Regions from separate parts of the Ensifer sp. ENS08 genome, predicted to be linked through region 2. Evidence: predicted binding sites of a transcription regulator. Region 2 holds the regulator's gene; the other holds the start of a gene.
What was found. The regulator PhoB, encoded in region 2, activates phosphate uptake and scavenging genes when phosphate is short. The targets are predictions, from matches to a motif close to TGTCATNNANCTGTCAT.
Positions count from the first base shown of each region.

Region 1: the regulator PhoB is predicted to act here: its motif matches at 4,888-4,904, upstream of IB272_RS09305 (LTA synthase family protein).

Region 1 is NZ_JACVBF010000002.1:747,631-755,547, reverse strand. Features, by position in the region: gene IB272_RS09325 (ankyrin repeat domain-containing protein) at 1-1,631, opposite strand, end outside; gene IB272_RS09320 (TolB family protein) at 1,797-2,624, opposite strand; gene IB272_RS09315 (hypothetical protein) at 2,649-2,984, opposite strand; gene IB272_RS09310 (NAD+ synthase) at 2,988-4,670, opposite strand; gene IB272_RS09305 (LTA synthase family protein) at 4,939-6,867, shown strand; gene IB272_RS09300 (DUF1003 domain-containing protein) at 6,983-7,531, shown strand; gene IB272_RS09295 (TadE/TadG family type IV pilus assembly protein) at 7,813-7,917, shown strand, end outside.
Region 2 is NZ_JACVBF010000001.1:678,583-686,499, forward strand. Features, by position in the region: gene argF (ornithine carbamoyltransferase) at 1-806, opposite strand, end outside; gene IB272_RS03185 (aspartate aminotransferase family protein) at 911-2,110, opposite strand; gene IB272_RS03190 (GcrA family cell cycle regulator) at 2,532-3,053, shown strand; gene phoB (phosphate regulon transcriptional regulator PhoB) at 3,121-3,804, opposite strand; gene phoU (phosphate signaling complex protein PhoU) at 4,007-4,720, opposite strand; gene pstB (phosphate ABC transporter ATP-binding protein PstB) at 4,771-5,586, opposite strand; gene pstA (phosphate ABC transporter permease PstA) at 5,600-6,922, opposite strand; gene pstC (phosphate ABC transporter permease subunit PstC) at 6,919-7,917, opposite strand, start outside.

The sequences.
Region 1 (7,917 bases), on a different contig from region 2:
CGTGCATTCGCGCCCCTTTCGAGAAGCAGCCGCACCGTTCCTGCCTGCCCGTTGATCACGGCAACGGCAAGCGGTGTCATCCAGTCGTGCTGTGGCTCCGGCCTGCCGCGCCCGCGGAACGTGCCGAACGGCGTTTCGATCAGATCCGGCTGCCGGTCGAGGATGTCGGCGAGGCGCGCGGCCACGCCAAAGGACGCAGCTGCGAAGATGTCGAGCGGCTGATCCTTCAGGAAAGTGACCATCGCGTCCTTGCCGTTGTATTTGGCCCAGCCGATCGGCGGTGCATGATGGTAGGGGTCGCGCGCCAATGGATCGGCGCCGTGATCGAGCAGGCGCCTCGCCATCGCGACATGCCCATGCAACGCCGCCTCGTGCAACGGCGTGCGCGAGGTCATGCGGTTGACGTCGAAGCCGAGCGAGAGCATCAGCGCCACGGCGTCATGCCGGTCCTCACCCGCCGCCTCGTGCAGAATGGCGGGGTGTGCAGCCTGGGTTCGAGCGACAAGTGTCGGATCCCTATCGACAAGTTCCCTCGCCTCGTCGGCCTTCACTTCCCCAACGGCACGGGCCAGCCGGTCGACATCCTCCAGCGGCGCTTCGGTCGCGCCGCGCGACACGAGGTATTGTGCCAGTGCCGGATCGCCGCCGAGCTCCGCCCATTGATAGGGCGTGCGCCCCTTGATCGGGCGATTGACGTCGGCGCCGTGCGCAACAAGCAGCCGGACGCGATCGGACATGCGTTTTTCCAGTGCCCAGGCAAGGTGATAGTCGAAGACGCGTTCGCCATTTTCGACCAGGCCGCCATCGTTGCGCACCAGCCAGTTGTTGCGGTCGTCGGCATTAAGGCCATGGTCGAGAAGCAGCTGGAGGCAGGAATTGTCCGGTTCGAACATCCGGTTGTAGAGCGCCTGGCTGTCATTGGCTCGGGCACCGGCATTAAGCAGCAGCCGCGCAAAGACAAGGCAATCCGGGTGCGGTGGCTGCCGCTCCGGTCCCGCCTCGCCCTCGCCGAAGACGCCGGTCAAAGCCGTGAAACGATACTGGCCGTCGTCGAGCCAGTAAACGTTCGGATCGGCCCCGCGCGCAATCAGGCGGGCGCCCGCCGGCAGCGACGAGCGGCCGGGAACGCGGGCATATGCGGCGTAGAGCAACGGCTCCCAGTCGAACGGACCGCCGCGCTTCTCTGCGAGTTTCGGGTCGCGATCGAGAAAGCGGTCGATCGCCGCGGCGTCGCCGAGCGCAGCGGCCACGTGAATGTTGTCCCCGGCAATCTCAGGATGGTCCTTGAGAAGGTCGAGTGCCTGAGCGAACCGCTCGGGATCGGCAGCGACGTCGCCGAAATAGGAGACTGTCGCCAGAGCGAGAAAGCGGTTTGCGACCTGTTCGGTCGACGGCGTGCCGGCCTCGGCTTTCTCCAGATGCCGCTTCAGCCGCGTCCAGCTGGCAAAGCCGAATTCGCGGGCAAGCACCAGCTGGGCATCCTGAAGGCCCATTGCGGTCGGTTCGGAGAAATAGGGAAGCGCCCGCTGCCTTGCACTGGCATCGCCAGCCTTGACGGCCTTCAAAAAGGCCTTGGCCTGCTTGCGGATCGCATCGAGGGTAATCTTCGCGGAAAGATCGCGCGTGATCATGAAAGACCTCCTTTCATTCACGTCCGGTATCCGCGCCCACAGACTGAAAAGAGGTGTGGCAACCAAGTTCAGTGAAACAGGTGGGCCTTGCCCTTCCCGCGGATCGGATGCGCCCTGCGAACGACCTCATCGCTAGCATGGCCTCGATATACTTGTCCAGCGCGGTCAGCTTTCCGGTTCGTAGCGGACGAAGGCGAAACGATCACCCGCGGGCGCCCAGTTGGGAACGTTGATCGTTCCCTGCCCGCCGAAGAGCTCGAACAGGATGCGGGCATTGCCGCCGTCCAGGTCCATCAGCCGCAACCGGACATCGAGATCCCTCGGATGATCGAAGACGTCGCCGTCATAGGAAAGCACGAGCAGGTGCTTACCGTCAGGCGACGGATGCGGAAACCAGTCGCCATAGGGGCTGTCGGTGATGCGCGTGACTTCGCTGCCGTCCGGGCGGATCCGCCAGATCTGCATCTGGCCGGTACGGCTCGAGTTGAAATAGATCCATTCGCCGTCTGCCGACCAATCGGGCCCGTCGTTGCGGCCCTCCCCATGGGTGAGCCTTCGCTCCTCGCCGCCGTCGACGGAGATCGTATAGATGTCGAAGACCTGGTCGCGGATGCCGCAATAGGTCACCGTGTTCCCGTCGGGCGACCAGCCGTGCCAATAGGAAGGCAGGTTGCGGGTGACGAGCCGCGGCGTGCCGCCTTCGACCGGCAGCAGGTAGATCGCCGATTTCCCGAACTCGGTCTTGTCGCTGATCGCGATCGTCGTGCCATCCGGGGAGAGGCCGTGGTCGTTGTTGCAGAGCGTCGCAAAACCGGTATCGATCTCCACCGGTTCGGAACCATCAAGGCCAAGCCGATAGAGCCTGCCGTCACCGTTGATGATCAGATGTGAGCCGTCCCGCGACCAGTTCGGTGCCTCGACCAGCCGGTCCGTCTGCCAGACAACCCGCGTTTCACCTGTTGCGATGTCATGGATCTCGACGGAACTCCGCATGCTCTTCTCTCCCGGACGAGGCCGCTATTTCTTGTCTTCACCCGCCGGCAGAGTCGCCAGAACCTTGGAACAGACCGATTGCATCAGAACGGAATCGCGTCGGTCCCGCAAGGTGGTGACCAGACCCCAGGCCAGCAGGAGCAGGATGCAGATGAAGGCAACGCCGACGACGGTGAGGCTTCCGGTCGCAAGGCCATAGACCCCAAAGATCGCAGGCGTCGCGAAATAGCCGATCTGCGCCGATAGCTGCCGGCCGGCGGAAACGTCGCTTGCCGACCACAGTCGCAGGAGCCGGATCTCCTCGTCCGTAAAATCTGGACGGCCCTGTCGGCCGTCCGTCTCTTCGGCGAGGATATCCATCGCCTAGCCCCGGTCGCGGAAGCGGTTGGTGATCGGGTAGCGGCGGTCGCGTCCGAAGTTCTTCTTGGTGATCTTGACGCCCGGCGCCGATTGCCGGCGCTTGTATTCGGCGATGTAGAGCAGATGCTCGACCCGGTGAACGGTCACCTCGTCATGGCCGCGGGCGACGATCTCGTCCGTCCCCATTTCCTTTTCCACCAGGCATTCGAGAATGTCGTCGAGCACCGGATAGGGCGGCAGCGAATCCTGGTCCGTCTGGTTGGGACGAAGCTCGGCCGAAGGCGCCTTGTCGATAATGTTCTGCGGAATGACGATCCCGGAGGGACCAAGCGCGCCCGGAGGAACCGTGGTATTGCGCCAGCTCGAGATGGCATAGACCTGCATCTTGTAGAGGTCCTTGATCGGGTTGAAGCCGCCGTTCATGTCGCCATAGAGCGTGGCATAGCCGACCGACATCTCCGACTTGTTGCCCGTGGTCACAACCATCGAGCCGAACTTGTTGGAGATCGCCATCAGGATCGTGCCGCGGGTGCGGCTCTGCAGGTTCTCCTCGGTGATGCCGGATTCCGTGCCTTCGAACGTATCGGAGAGTGCGCTGAGGAACCCTTCGACCGGCTCGGAGATCGGCACGATGTCGTAACGGCAGCCGAGGGCCTCGGCGCATTCCTTGGCGTCCTTCAGCGATTCCTGCGAGGTGTAGCGGTAGGGCAGCATGATCGTGCGCACCCGCTCTTCGCCGAGCGCATCGACGGCGAGCGCTGCGCAAATGGCGGAATCGATACCGCCGGAGAGGCCAAGCACGACATTCTTGAAGCCGTTCTTGTTCACATAATCGCGGAAGCCGAGCATGCAGGCGCGGTAATCCGCCTCCTCCCGCTCCGGCAGGCGCGACTTCAGGCCGAGCTCGCAATGCCAGCCGCTCTCGCCCTTCTTCCACTCCACGATCGAGATCGCCTCTTCGAACTGGCTCATCTGGAAGGCGAGCGACTTGTCGGTGTTGAAGGCGAAGCTGGCGCCGTCGAAGACCAGTTCGTCCTGGCCGCCGAGCTGGTTGGCATAGATCATCGGCAGGCCGGTCTCGATCACCTGCTTCAGCACGACCTGATGGCGCACGTCGACCTTGCCGCGATAATAGGGCGAACCATTCGGCGACAGCAGGATTTCAGCACCGCTTTCGGCCAGCGTCTCGCAGACGCCGAGATCGCCCCAGATGTCCTCGCAGATCGGAATGCCGATGCGCACACCGCGGAAATTGACCGGTCCCGGCATCTCGCCCGGATCGAAGACGCGCTTCTCGTCGAACTCGCCGTAGTTCGGAAGATCGACCTTGTCGCGGATCGCGATCACCTTGCCATCGTCGAGTACTGCCACGGCGTTATGTCGGCCGGTCTTCGACAGGCGCGGGAAGCCGATGATGACGCCCGGGCCGCCATCGGCCGTTTCGGCGGCCAGCTTTTCGACGGCCTGGAGGCAGGCCTTGAGAAAGGCCGGCTTCAGAACAAGGTCTTCCGGCGGATAGCCCGAAATGAACAGCTCCGTCAAAAGCAGGAGATCGGCGCCCTGTCGCGCCGCATCGGCGCGCGCCTCACGCGCCTTGGCCAGGTTTCCGGCGATGTCGCCCACGGTCGGATTGAGCTGGGCAACGGCGATACGAAGGAGCGAGGGGGCGTTTTTATGGGCGGTCATGAGCGGGCCTGTCGGTCTGTCCTGAACGATTGCATCTGACTTTCGCAATGTTCTTTAGCGCAATCTGCGGGAAAATACCCACAGCCAATCGCAGCCACGCGAAAAAAACCGAAAACTTCTGTTTTTCCCGGTCCTTATACTGGGCCGTTCGTGCGGCTTCACGCCACGAAAAGCCACCCTCCATTCCCGTTAAGAAACCATTCATCCCCTGTTCAAAATGACGGGCGTATGACAGTTACACGACGCATTTATGAAATTGGAGAATATGTTGGCCAGTATCGATTCCGCTGTCGCGCGAGGCTCACGTGTCTATGCCGACCGACCCGGCTTCGCCGCACGGCACGCCAAGACGCTCGCTTCCACGCGCAGCGCCCTGTTCTCCCTGTTCGTTGCAACTGCCCTTGTCTTCGCCGTTGAACTGATCGTCCGTCAGTCGCTGACCGACACCCTTTCCTATGTCCTCGACCCGACGCGCCCGGCGCTGACGACCATCGGCATATTTTTTCTCATTCTGCTCGCTGTCGACGGTATTTTCGGCCGCGAGCACAAGTCCGCCGTGGTGATCGCGCCGCTGGCACTTCTTCCGGCCGTCATCTGCCAGCAGAAGCAGGTGTTCCTGTCCGATCCGCTCTATCCGACCGACTTCCTGTTCGGCCGCCAGATCATGGAGCTGATGCCCGTGCTGGTGAAGGACCGTCCGTGGACGGCGGTCGGCATCGCGGTCGGCCTGGTTGCCACCGTCGTCGCCATCGCCCTCCTGTTGCGCTTTGCCTGGCGGACCTTCCCGAAGCTGACGACCCGCGAGCGTGTCGCCCGCCTCGCCTTCGCGCTGCCGCTGCTCGTCGCCTTCTGGAACATCATGGATTACAACCAGTTCTCCTGGATCCGTGATCGCCTGAAGGTCATCCCGATCATGTGGGACCAGACCGAGAACTATAAGCACAACGGCTTTGCGCTCGCCTTTGCGATCAACCTGCCGATGGCCAATGTCAGCGCGCCCGCCGGCTACATGGCCGACGCGATCGACCGCATTCCGGTGAAGCCGCTTCCCGCCGGCACCTCGCACCGCGGCAAGCCCGACGTCATCGTGCTGATGAGCGAATCCTTCTGGGATCCGACCCGCCTGCCGAACGTCAAGCTGTCGCCCGACCCGATGCCGACGATCCGCGAAATGCAGTCGGGCAACGTCTTCTCGCCGGAGTTCGGCGGCATGACCGCCAACGTCGAGTTCGAGGCGCTGACCGGCTTCTCCAACGCGTTCCTGCCCTATGGCAGCATCCCGTACCAGCAGTACATCCGCAATCCGATCCCGTCGCTTGCCACTTTCTTCCGTGGCGAAGGCTACGTCTCGCGCGCCATCCATCCGTTCCAGAGCTGGTTCTGGAACCGCACCGCCGTCTACAAGGCCTTCGGCTTCGACATGTTCAAGTCGGAAGAGAACATGCCACCGATGCAGAAGCGCGGCATCTTCGCCTCGGACGACTCGCTGACCAACGAGATCATCCGCCAGGCCGACGCGATGGACGACCCGTTCTTCTTCTTCGCCGTCACACTCCAGGGCCATGGCCCCTATGAGGCCAACCGCTACGCCAACAACACCATCAAGGTCGAAGGCGACCTGCCCGAGGCCGACCGCCAGGTGCTTGCCACCTACGCGCAGGGCATCAAGGAGGCTGACGACAGCCTGAAGAAGCTGATGGACTGGGCCAAGAACCGCGATCGCGAAACGGTTATCGTGCTTTTTGGCGATCATCTGCCGCCGCTTAACACCGTCTATACCAGCACCGGTTTCATGAAGGGTGTGACGGCGGAGCGCAAAGGTTCGAAGGAACAGATGAAGGCGCAGCATGAAACGCCGCTCGTCGTCTGGTCGAACAAGACTGGCCCGAAGAAGAACGTCGGCACCATCAGCCCGGCCTTCCTCTCCTACCAGATCCTCAAGCAGTCCGGTTACGAGCATCCCTACTACACCGGCTTCCTCGGCAAGGTGTATGACCAGTACCGCGTCGTCGACCGCTACATGCTGATCCGCAAGAATGGCAAGGAAGTCGCCGAGTGGTCGCGCCAGCCGAAGGTGCCGGCACTCCTGCGTGACTACCGCTTCCTGCAGCACGACATGATGTTCGGCGACCGCTTCTCGACCGACCGGTTCTTCAAGTCACACGCTGATCTCTTCGCCAGCGTCGAGACCCACTGATCGAAGACCGGAGCGGACAGCAACCGCTCCGGTCTTTGCGGCATTTTCGCGTACCGCCTGATTTCCTTGCGGCGCTGACGCGCTAGATTGTCTCCGGCCAACTCCGGAGATCGCCATGCCGCACTTCAATGACATATCGAAACAGCTTTTCGGCAAGCCGCTCAGCGAGCTCGGAGAGATCGAGCGCCGCATTCTTACCCATGCCCGGGACCGACGCACGCTCGCCACCGATTCACATGCCGCCTTCACGGCACGGCTCTCCTTCGGCGACAGGCTCGCAGACAACATCGCCCGCGTCGGCGGCTCCTGGAGCTTCATCATCGGCTTCTGCGGCTTACTCGTCTTCTGGGTTTTGCTGAACACCATTCTGCTCGCCACCGGCGCCTTCGATCCCTACCCCTATATCTTCCTCAACCTGATGCTTTCGATGCTCGCCGCGCTGCAGGCTCCGGTCATCATGATGTCGCAGAACCGCCAGGCGGAGCGCGACCGCTTCGCTGCCTCGAAGGATTACGAAGTCAATCTCAAGTCGGAAGTCGAACTGATCGCGCTGCATCACAAGGTCGACGACGTGTTGCTGCGCGAGATCTCCGAATTGCGCGCGGACCTGGCGACGCTCAACCGGCAGCTCGAACGCTATCGCACGCCCCCAGGACAGGAGTGACCGGACCCGGGCCGAACCGGGACGATGCGCTGGCGATAGGCAAGCCTGCCCTCGCGCGGATCCGGCGCCCGGACGCGGGCGCGCAGCCGCCGCGACAGGGCGAAAACTAGCTCATTTTCATAAATACTAATTCAACTGTGAATACACATTTTGCAACATTCGCGAAATGCATGGGGATTCAACAACTTATCGGAGTATGAAAAAATTAATATTTGAGGATCACGTTATGGGTGCAGGGACATTCAAGAAATACAGCAACGTGGGTACGCGGAGATGCTGCAATGTCCAACTTCAAGCGCCTGATAGGCGGCCGGGACGGGGCCGCTGCGATCGAATTTGCAATAATAGCACCACTCTTCTTCATGTGCGTGCTGACCCTGATCGCC
Region 2 (7,917 bases):
TCGCCGCGGTGCGCCGGCAGGCAGTGCATGAACAGCGCATCGGAGGCCGCACGCTTCATCAGCGCTTCATTGACCTGGTAGGGCTGGAAGACGTTGTGCCCGCGGGCGCGATGTTCCTGGTTCATCGAGATCCAGGTGTCGGTCACGACGCAATTGGCGTCGGCGACGGCCTGTTCGGCGTCATGACACAAAAGGACCTCGCCGCCATTGTTGCGCGCCCAGTTCAGGAACTTGTCCTGCGGCTCGGAACCGAGCGGCACGGCCATGTTCATGCGGTATCCGAAGCGGGCAGAACCTTCGATCAGCGAATGCAGCACGTTGTTGCCGTCGCCGGTCCAGGCAATCGTCTTGCCCTTTACCGGACCGCGATGCTCCTCGAAGGTCAGGATATCGGCCATGATCTGGCAGGGGTGCGTATCGTCGGTCAGGCCGTTGATGACCGGGACCGTCGCATGCTCGGCCAGCTCCAGAAGGCGGCGATGGTCGGTGGTGCGGATCATGATGGCGTCGACGTAACGCGAGAGCACCTTGGCCGTGTCGCCGATCGTCTCGGCGCGGCCGAGCTGCATTTCGGTGCCCGACAGAAACAGGGTTTCGCCGCCGAGCTGGCGCATGCCGACATCGAAGGAAACGCGGGTGCGGGTGGAGGGCTTTTCGAAGATCATCGCCAGCATCTTGCCGGCGAGCGGCTTCTCGGCAGTTCCGGCCTTGGTCGCCGCCTTTCGGACGCGCGCATCGTCGATGATCGTCCGAAGGTCGGCGGCCGTCATGGCCGAAAGATCGAGAAAATGTCTGGTGCCTGCCATCGTACTCGGTTCCTGTCTGAAAAATCGGTCCCTGGTGCGGCACGCTATCGACGTGCCCGCACGAAGGTCATTCTAACGCCTTAGTCGTCCCTGGGTCGCTACCTTCAGGCCGCGGCGTTGCCGCTTGCCTTGCGAACCGCCTCGGCGGCGCGTTCGATACGTGCGAGCCCCTCGCGCGCCTCTTCCGCCGTCACGGTCAGCGGCGGCAGCAGACGCAGCACATTTTCGCCCGCCGGCACGGCCAGGAGCTTTTCGGCGCGGATTTCCTTCAGCAGATCGGCCGAAGGGCCCTTCACCTTGATGCCCAGCATCAAACCGTCGCCGCGGATGTCCTCGATGACATCAGGGAAGCAGTCCTTGAGCGACGCAAGGCCCTGGCGGAAGACCAGCGCGACATCGCGCACATGCGTCAGGAATCCGTCGGCCAGAACGACGTCGAGCACGGCGTTGCCGACGGCCATGGCCAGCGGGTTGCCGCCATATGTGGAGCCATGCGTGCCCGCCACCATACCAGATGCGGCTTCCTCAGTCGCGAGGCAGGCGCCGAACGGGAAGCCACCGCCGATACCCTTGGCGACCGCCATGATATCCGGACGGATATCCGCCCATTCATAGGCAAACAGCTTGCCGGTACGGCCGACGCCGGTCTGGACCTCGTCGAGGATCAAGAGCAGGCCGAACTCGTCGCAGAGCGCGCGCAGTTCCTGCATGAACTCCTTGGTCGCCGGACGGATGCCGCCCTCGCCCTGGATCGGCTCGATCAGGATCGCTGCGGTTTCCTCGGTAATCGCATTCTTGACCGCGGCGATGTCGCCGAACGGAACCTGGTAGAAGCCCGGCGCCTTCGGCCCGAAACCTTCGATGTATTTCTGCTGACCACCGGCGGCGATCGTCGCGATCGTGCGGCCGTGGAAGGCGCCTTCGAAGGTGATGACGTGGAACTTCTCCGGGTGGCCCTTGGAGAAGTGGTAACGCCGTGCCGTCTTGATGGCGCATTCCAGCGCTTCCGCGCCCGAATTGGTGAAGAAGACCTTGTCGGCAAAGGTCACCGCCGTCAGCCGGCGGCCGAGGCTTTCCTGGCCCGCAATTTCATAAAGGTTGGACAGGTGCCAGACCTTGTCGGCCTGCGCCTTCAGCGCTTCGACCAGGTGCGGGTGCGCGTGGCCGAGCGAGTTCACGGCAACGCCGGCACCGAAATCGAGATAACGCGTGCCGTCTTCAGCGATCAGCCAGGCGCCCTCTCCTCGCTCGAAACGCAACGGCGCACGCATGTAGGTATCGTAAAGCGGCGTGGTTGCAGTCATGCGAGGCTCTCCTTCACTCCAGATCGACATCGATCCCGCGCCTCACGCGGGCCGATAAAAATCAAAAATGCCGCCTTTCGGCGGCGCAGGCACTATTCCCATTTCGCGCTGCAATGTCAACAAAACCAAGCCTTGCAGCGCAACATGAAGGGTCGATTCCTGGCAGCAGAAAAATCGTCCGGGAGGGCTTGCAAAAATGCAACGCTGGCCGAGCAAGTTGGGGAAAACTACGAAATCGATTCGGCCTGATTCCCGGGACTCTTGCCACAGAGTCCAGCGGTCAGTACGTTAACATTCAATTACTAGACGCATGCGGCGGACCTAGTCACCAAAAGAGTTATCGCGTTTGCAACCCCGGGGTTTAACCGGGGTGCGGTGAGGGATTCTGCCATCCCCAACGCTGAGAACGGAGAGTGCAGAAATGAACTGGACTGACGAGCGGGTGGAGAAACTGAAGAAGCTTTGGTCCGAGGGCCTGAGCGCAAGCCAGATCGCGGCGCAGCTCGGCGGCGTCAGCCGTAACGCTGTCATCGGCAAGGTTCACCGCCTGAGCCTGCCAGGTCGCGCCAAGGCCGGCGGCAGCACCACGACGGCAGCCCGTCCGAAGCGCCCGACTTCGGCACCGCGCGCACCGAACTACGCTTCGCGCGTTTCGACCCGCCCGGTTGCACGCGCGGCCGGCGCTGTCGTTCTCAAGGAAGAAATCGAAGTCGATCTCGTTGCCGAGCAGGATTTCAGCACCCGGACCGACGTAGTCGTGCCGATGTCGCGCCGCCTCGAGCTGACCCAGCTCACCGAGCGCACCTGCAAGTGGCCGATCGGCGACCCGCTGAAGGAAGAGTTTCACTTCTGCGGCAACGATTCCCCGGAAGCCTCGCCTTACTGCACCTTCCATGCGCGGCTGGCCTACCAGCCGTCGGGCGAGCGCCGCAGGGCCCGCTGAGAAGCCGGACCGCATCAATAAAAAGGGGCCGATCGGCCCCTTTTTTTGTTGGCGACTTTCAGACCGCTCAGCTTTCGAGCGAATAGCCGGCGCCGCGAACGGTGCGGATGACGTCGGGCATGTTCGAGAAGTTCAGAGCCTTGCGCAGACGACCGACATGCACGTCGACGGTGCGCTCGTCGACATAGATGTCATGCCCCCAGACGCCATCCAGAAGCTGCGAGCGAGAGAAGACGCGGCCCGGCGAGGACATGAGGAACTCCAGAAGACGGAACTCGGTCGGGCCGAGGCGCACTTCGCGGCTGCGGCGATGAACGCGGTGGGTCTCGCGGTCGAGTTCGATGTCGCCGCAGCGAAGCAGCGTCGAGAGCACCTCGGGCTTTGCCCGGCGCAGCATCGCCTTGACGCGCGCCATCAGCTCCGGCGTCGAGAAGGGCTTGACCACGTAGTCGTCGGCACCCGTCGCCAGACCCCGGACGCGCTCGCTTTCCTCGCCGCGCGCCGTCAGCATGATGATCGGCAGACGTTCGGTCTCCGGACGCTGGCGCAGCCGACGGCAAAGTTCAATGCCGGAAACACCGGGCAGCATCCAGTCGAGGATAAGCAGGTCGGGCAGCCGCTCCTGAAGCCGGATCTCCGCCTCGTCGCCCCGCAGGATCGTATCGACGTCGAAGCCCTCGGCTTCCAGATTGTAACGCAGCAGAACGCTCAGCGCCTCTTCGTCTTCGACTACGGCGATTTTTGGCAACATCAGGTAACGTCTCCTTACCGCGGGCGGCCTTTGGGCTCATCGGCCCGGCCGGCGCTCAGACACTCTAAATCTGGAGCACATCCGCCGTTTTCAAAGGCGGGGCGAAAACCGCATGCTTCAGATACAGGAATTCGGGGCCGCGACCGAAGCCGCGACCGGATCAGATTTCAAGGGGCATGCATGCTTACGGCGCGCTTGGCGCTCAGTCGTTGACCGAGCCCAGCGTCGACGTGGTGTCATCCTTCGGACGCTCGCCTTCCGGCTGAGCACCCGTCGCCATGTAATAGATCGTCTCAGCGATATTGGTCGCGTGGTCGCCGATGCGCTCGATGTTCTTGGCGCAGAACAGAAGATGCGTGCAGGGCGTGATGTTGCGCGGATCTTCCATCATGTAGGTCAAGAGCTCGCGGAACAGCGAGGTGTAGATCGCGTCGATCTCCTCGTCACGCTCGCGGATGCTGTTGGCCTTTTCCGGCGAGCGCGAGGCGTAGACGTCGAGCACTTCCTTGAGCTGGACGAGAGCGAGCTCTGCCAGATGCTCGAGGCCACGGGCGAGCTTGCGCGGAATGCCGGAGCCGGCGACCGCGATCACGCGCTTGGCGGTGTTCTTGCCGAGGTCGCCGACGCGCTCCAGATCGGAGGCGATGCGGATCGACCCCATGATCTCACGCAGGTCGGCGGCGACCGGCTGACGCTTGGCGATCGTGACGATCGCCTTCTCACCGATCTGGCGCTCGGCGTCGTCGAGGACGGTGTCGTCCGAGATCACCTTCTGTGCGAGAGCCAGGTCGGAGTTGACCAGCGCGCGAACGGACTCGGCGACCATCTGTTCGGCGAGGCCGCCCATCTCCGAGATGCGGCGCGTCAGGTACTTCAGTTCTTCGTCATAGGCGGACATGATATGCATGGACATGATCGTCGATCCTTACGGGCGCTTTGCAGTTACTGTTGCAGCCTTATGCGGCCTCAGCCGAAGCGGCCCATGATGTAATCCTGGGTGCGCTGGTCATCCGGATTGGTGAACATCTTGTCGGTGTCGTTCTCCTCGACGAGATTGCCGAGGTGGAACATGGCGGTGCGCTGCGAAACGCGGGCGGCCTGCTGCATCGAGTGGGTCACGATGACGATCGTGAAGTTCGTGCGCAGCTCGTGGATGAGCTCTTCGACCTTGGCGGTCGCGATCGGATCGAGAGCCGAGCACGGCTCGTCCATGAGGATGACTTCCGGGCTGACGGCGACGGCACGCGCGATGCAGAGACGCTGCTGCTGACCACCGGAAAGGCCGGTGCCGGGCTCCTGCAGACGATCCTTTACCTCGTTCCACAGACCGGCCTTCTGCAGGCTGGTCTCGACCACCTCGTCAAAGTCGGCCTTGGTGCGGGCAAGTCCGTGAATCCGCGGGCCGTAGGCGACGTTGTCGTAGATCGACTTCGGGAACGGGTTCGGCTTCTGGAAGACCATGCCGACGCGGGCGCGAAGCTCGACGACGTCGATCGTCGGGTCGTAGATGTCGTCCTCGTCGAGCGTGATCTTGCCGGTGACGCGGCAGTTCTCGATCGTGTCGTTCATGCGGTTCAGCGTGCGCAGGAAGGTCGACTTGCCGCAACCCGAAGGTCCGATCAGCGCCGTGACCGTGTTCTCGCGGATGTTGAGGTTGACGTCGAAAAGCGCACGCTTCTCGCCGTAATAGACCGACACATCCTTGCCGATCATCTTGTAGGGCACGGTGTTCATTTTCTGATCCAGAGCCTTCTCGACTGCTGCTTCTGACATGATGTTCATAGTAATTACCTCACTACCAGCGGCGCTCAAAGCGACGTCGCAACAGAATGGCTCCAAGGTTCATGACGACCAGGAAGATGAGAAGAATGATGATTGCGCCGGAGGTGCGCTCGACGAAGGCGCGTTCCGCCTCGTTGGCCCACATGTAGATCTGCACCGGCAGTGCCGTCGACGGTTCCATCGGCGAACCGGGAAAATCGACGACGAAGGCGACCATGCCGATCAGGAGCAGCGGCGCGGTTTCACCAAGCGCGTGGGCAAGACCGATGATGGTGCCGGTCAGGATGCCCGGCATTGCCAGCGGCAGCACGTGGTGGAAGATGGTCTGCATCTTCGACGCACCGAGACCGAGGGCCGCCGAGCGGATCGACGGCGGGACCGCCTTCAACGCCGCACGGGTGGCGATGATGATCGTCGGCAGGGTCATCAACGTCAGCACGAAGCCGCCGACGACGGCTGCCGAGCGCGGCATGCCGGCGAAGTTGATGAAGACGGCGAGACCCAGGAGGCCGTAGACGATCGACGGAACGGCCGCGAGGTTGTTGATGTTGACCTCGATCAGGTCGGTCAGCCGGTTCTTCGGCGCAAACTCCTCGAGGTAGATCGAGGCGGCGACGCCGATCGGAAGCGACAGCACCAGCACGATCAGCATCATGTAGAGCGAGCCGAGGGCAGCGACGCCGACGCCTGCCGCTTCGGGACGGCTGGAGGCGCCGAAGGTGAAGATGCCGGTGTTGAAGCTCTTCTTCAGGATGCCGGCGCTCGCCAGCTCGTTCATCCAGGTGACCTGCTGGTCCTTGACCTTGCGCTTGCCCTCATCGACCGAGAGATCGATCTGGCCCTTGAAGGCGGAGTCGATGTTGGCCTCGGCCAGCAGCGTGACAGGAACCGTCTTGCCGATGATCGACGGGTCGGCGGCGACCATGTCGCGCAATAGCGTGCGGGAGCTCGCGGAAACCATGTCGGTCGCCTGCTTGACCTGCGGCCGCTTGGTGGCGTCGATGCCGAGCTGCTTGACGAGCGCGTCGCGCACCAACAGCGGATAGTTGGCGGTCATCAGCACCTTGCCGTCGGTCGCGCGTTCGCCTTTGGGGTCGATGACCTTTTCGGTGAATTCGATCGGCAGCGTAATCGTCGTCTGCTGGAATGCGGTGTAGCCGTTGGAAAAGACGGTCCACAGCAGCAATGCCAGGAAGAAGAGACCGGTGCTGATCGCGGCCATGCCGTAGAAGCGGAACCGGCGTTCGGCAGCATAGCGACGCTTGATGCCGATATCGCGCTTGGCGGATGCGGGACGGGCGGAGATCCGGACGGTCGGGGAAGCGATGTCGGTCATTCGTACTGTTCCCGGTATTTGCGCACGATGTAGAGCGCGTAAATGTTGAGGCCGAGCGTGATGACGAAGAGCGTGATGCCCAGTGCGAAGGCCACCAACGTCTGCGGCGAGGTGAACTCGAGGTCACCTGTCAGCTGGTTGACGATCTTAACGGTCACCGTCGTCATCGGCTCGAAGGGATTGATCTGCATGCGGGCCGCCACACCAGCTGCCAGCACCACGATCATGGTCTCGCCGACGGCGCGCGAGGCGGTGAGCAGCAGCGCGCCGACGATGCCCGGGAGGGCTGCCGGAAGGATGACCTTCTTGACCGTCTCCGAGCGGGTGGCGCCAAGGCCGAGCGAGCCGTCACGAAGTGCCCGCGGCACCTGGGTGATGATGTCGTCCGACAGCGACGACACGAATGGGATCAGCATGATGCCCATGACGATGCCCGCCGTCAGAACGCTCTGTGCCTGGATGAAGTTCTGGTAGTTGCCGGTCATGAGACCGTTCATCTGGGCGGAGATGTCACGCAGGAACGGGCCAACGGTCACCAGCGCAAAGAAACCGTAGACGATGGTCGGGATGCCGGCGAGCACTTCGAGCAGCGGCTTTGCGGTCGAACGCAGGCGCGGGCTTGCATATTCCGCCATGTAGATCGCCGCGAAGAGGCCGATCGGCACCGCAAACAGCATGGCGACGAAGGCGATGTAGAGCGTGCCGGCAAGAAGCGGGATGAGGCCGAACTGGCCCGAAGCGCCGCCGCTGCCAGCAGCGGCAAACCGCGGATCCCAGACCGTGCCGAAGAAGAACTCGAACGGCGAGACCATGGTGAAGAAGCGTCCGGCTTCCGACAGCATCGAGGCGACGATGCCGACCGTCGTCAGGATGGCGATGGAGGACGCGACGATCAGTGAGCCGAGAATGACCCGCTCGACCTGGTTGCGGGCGCGGAAGCGGGTCGCGACGTTGCGGATGGCGTAGAGGCCGCCGGCAATCGCGATCAGCAGAAC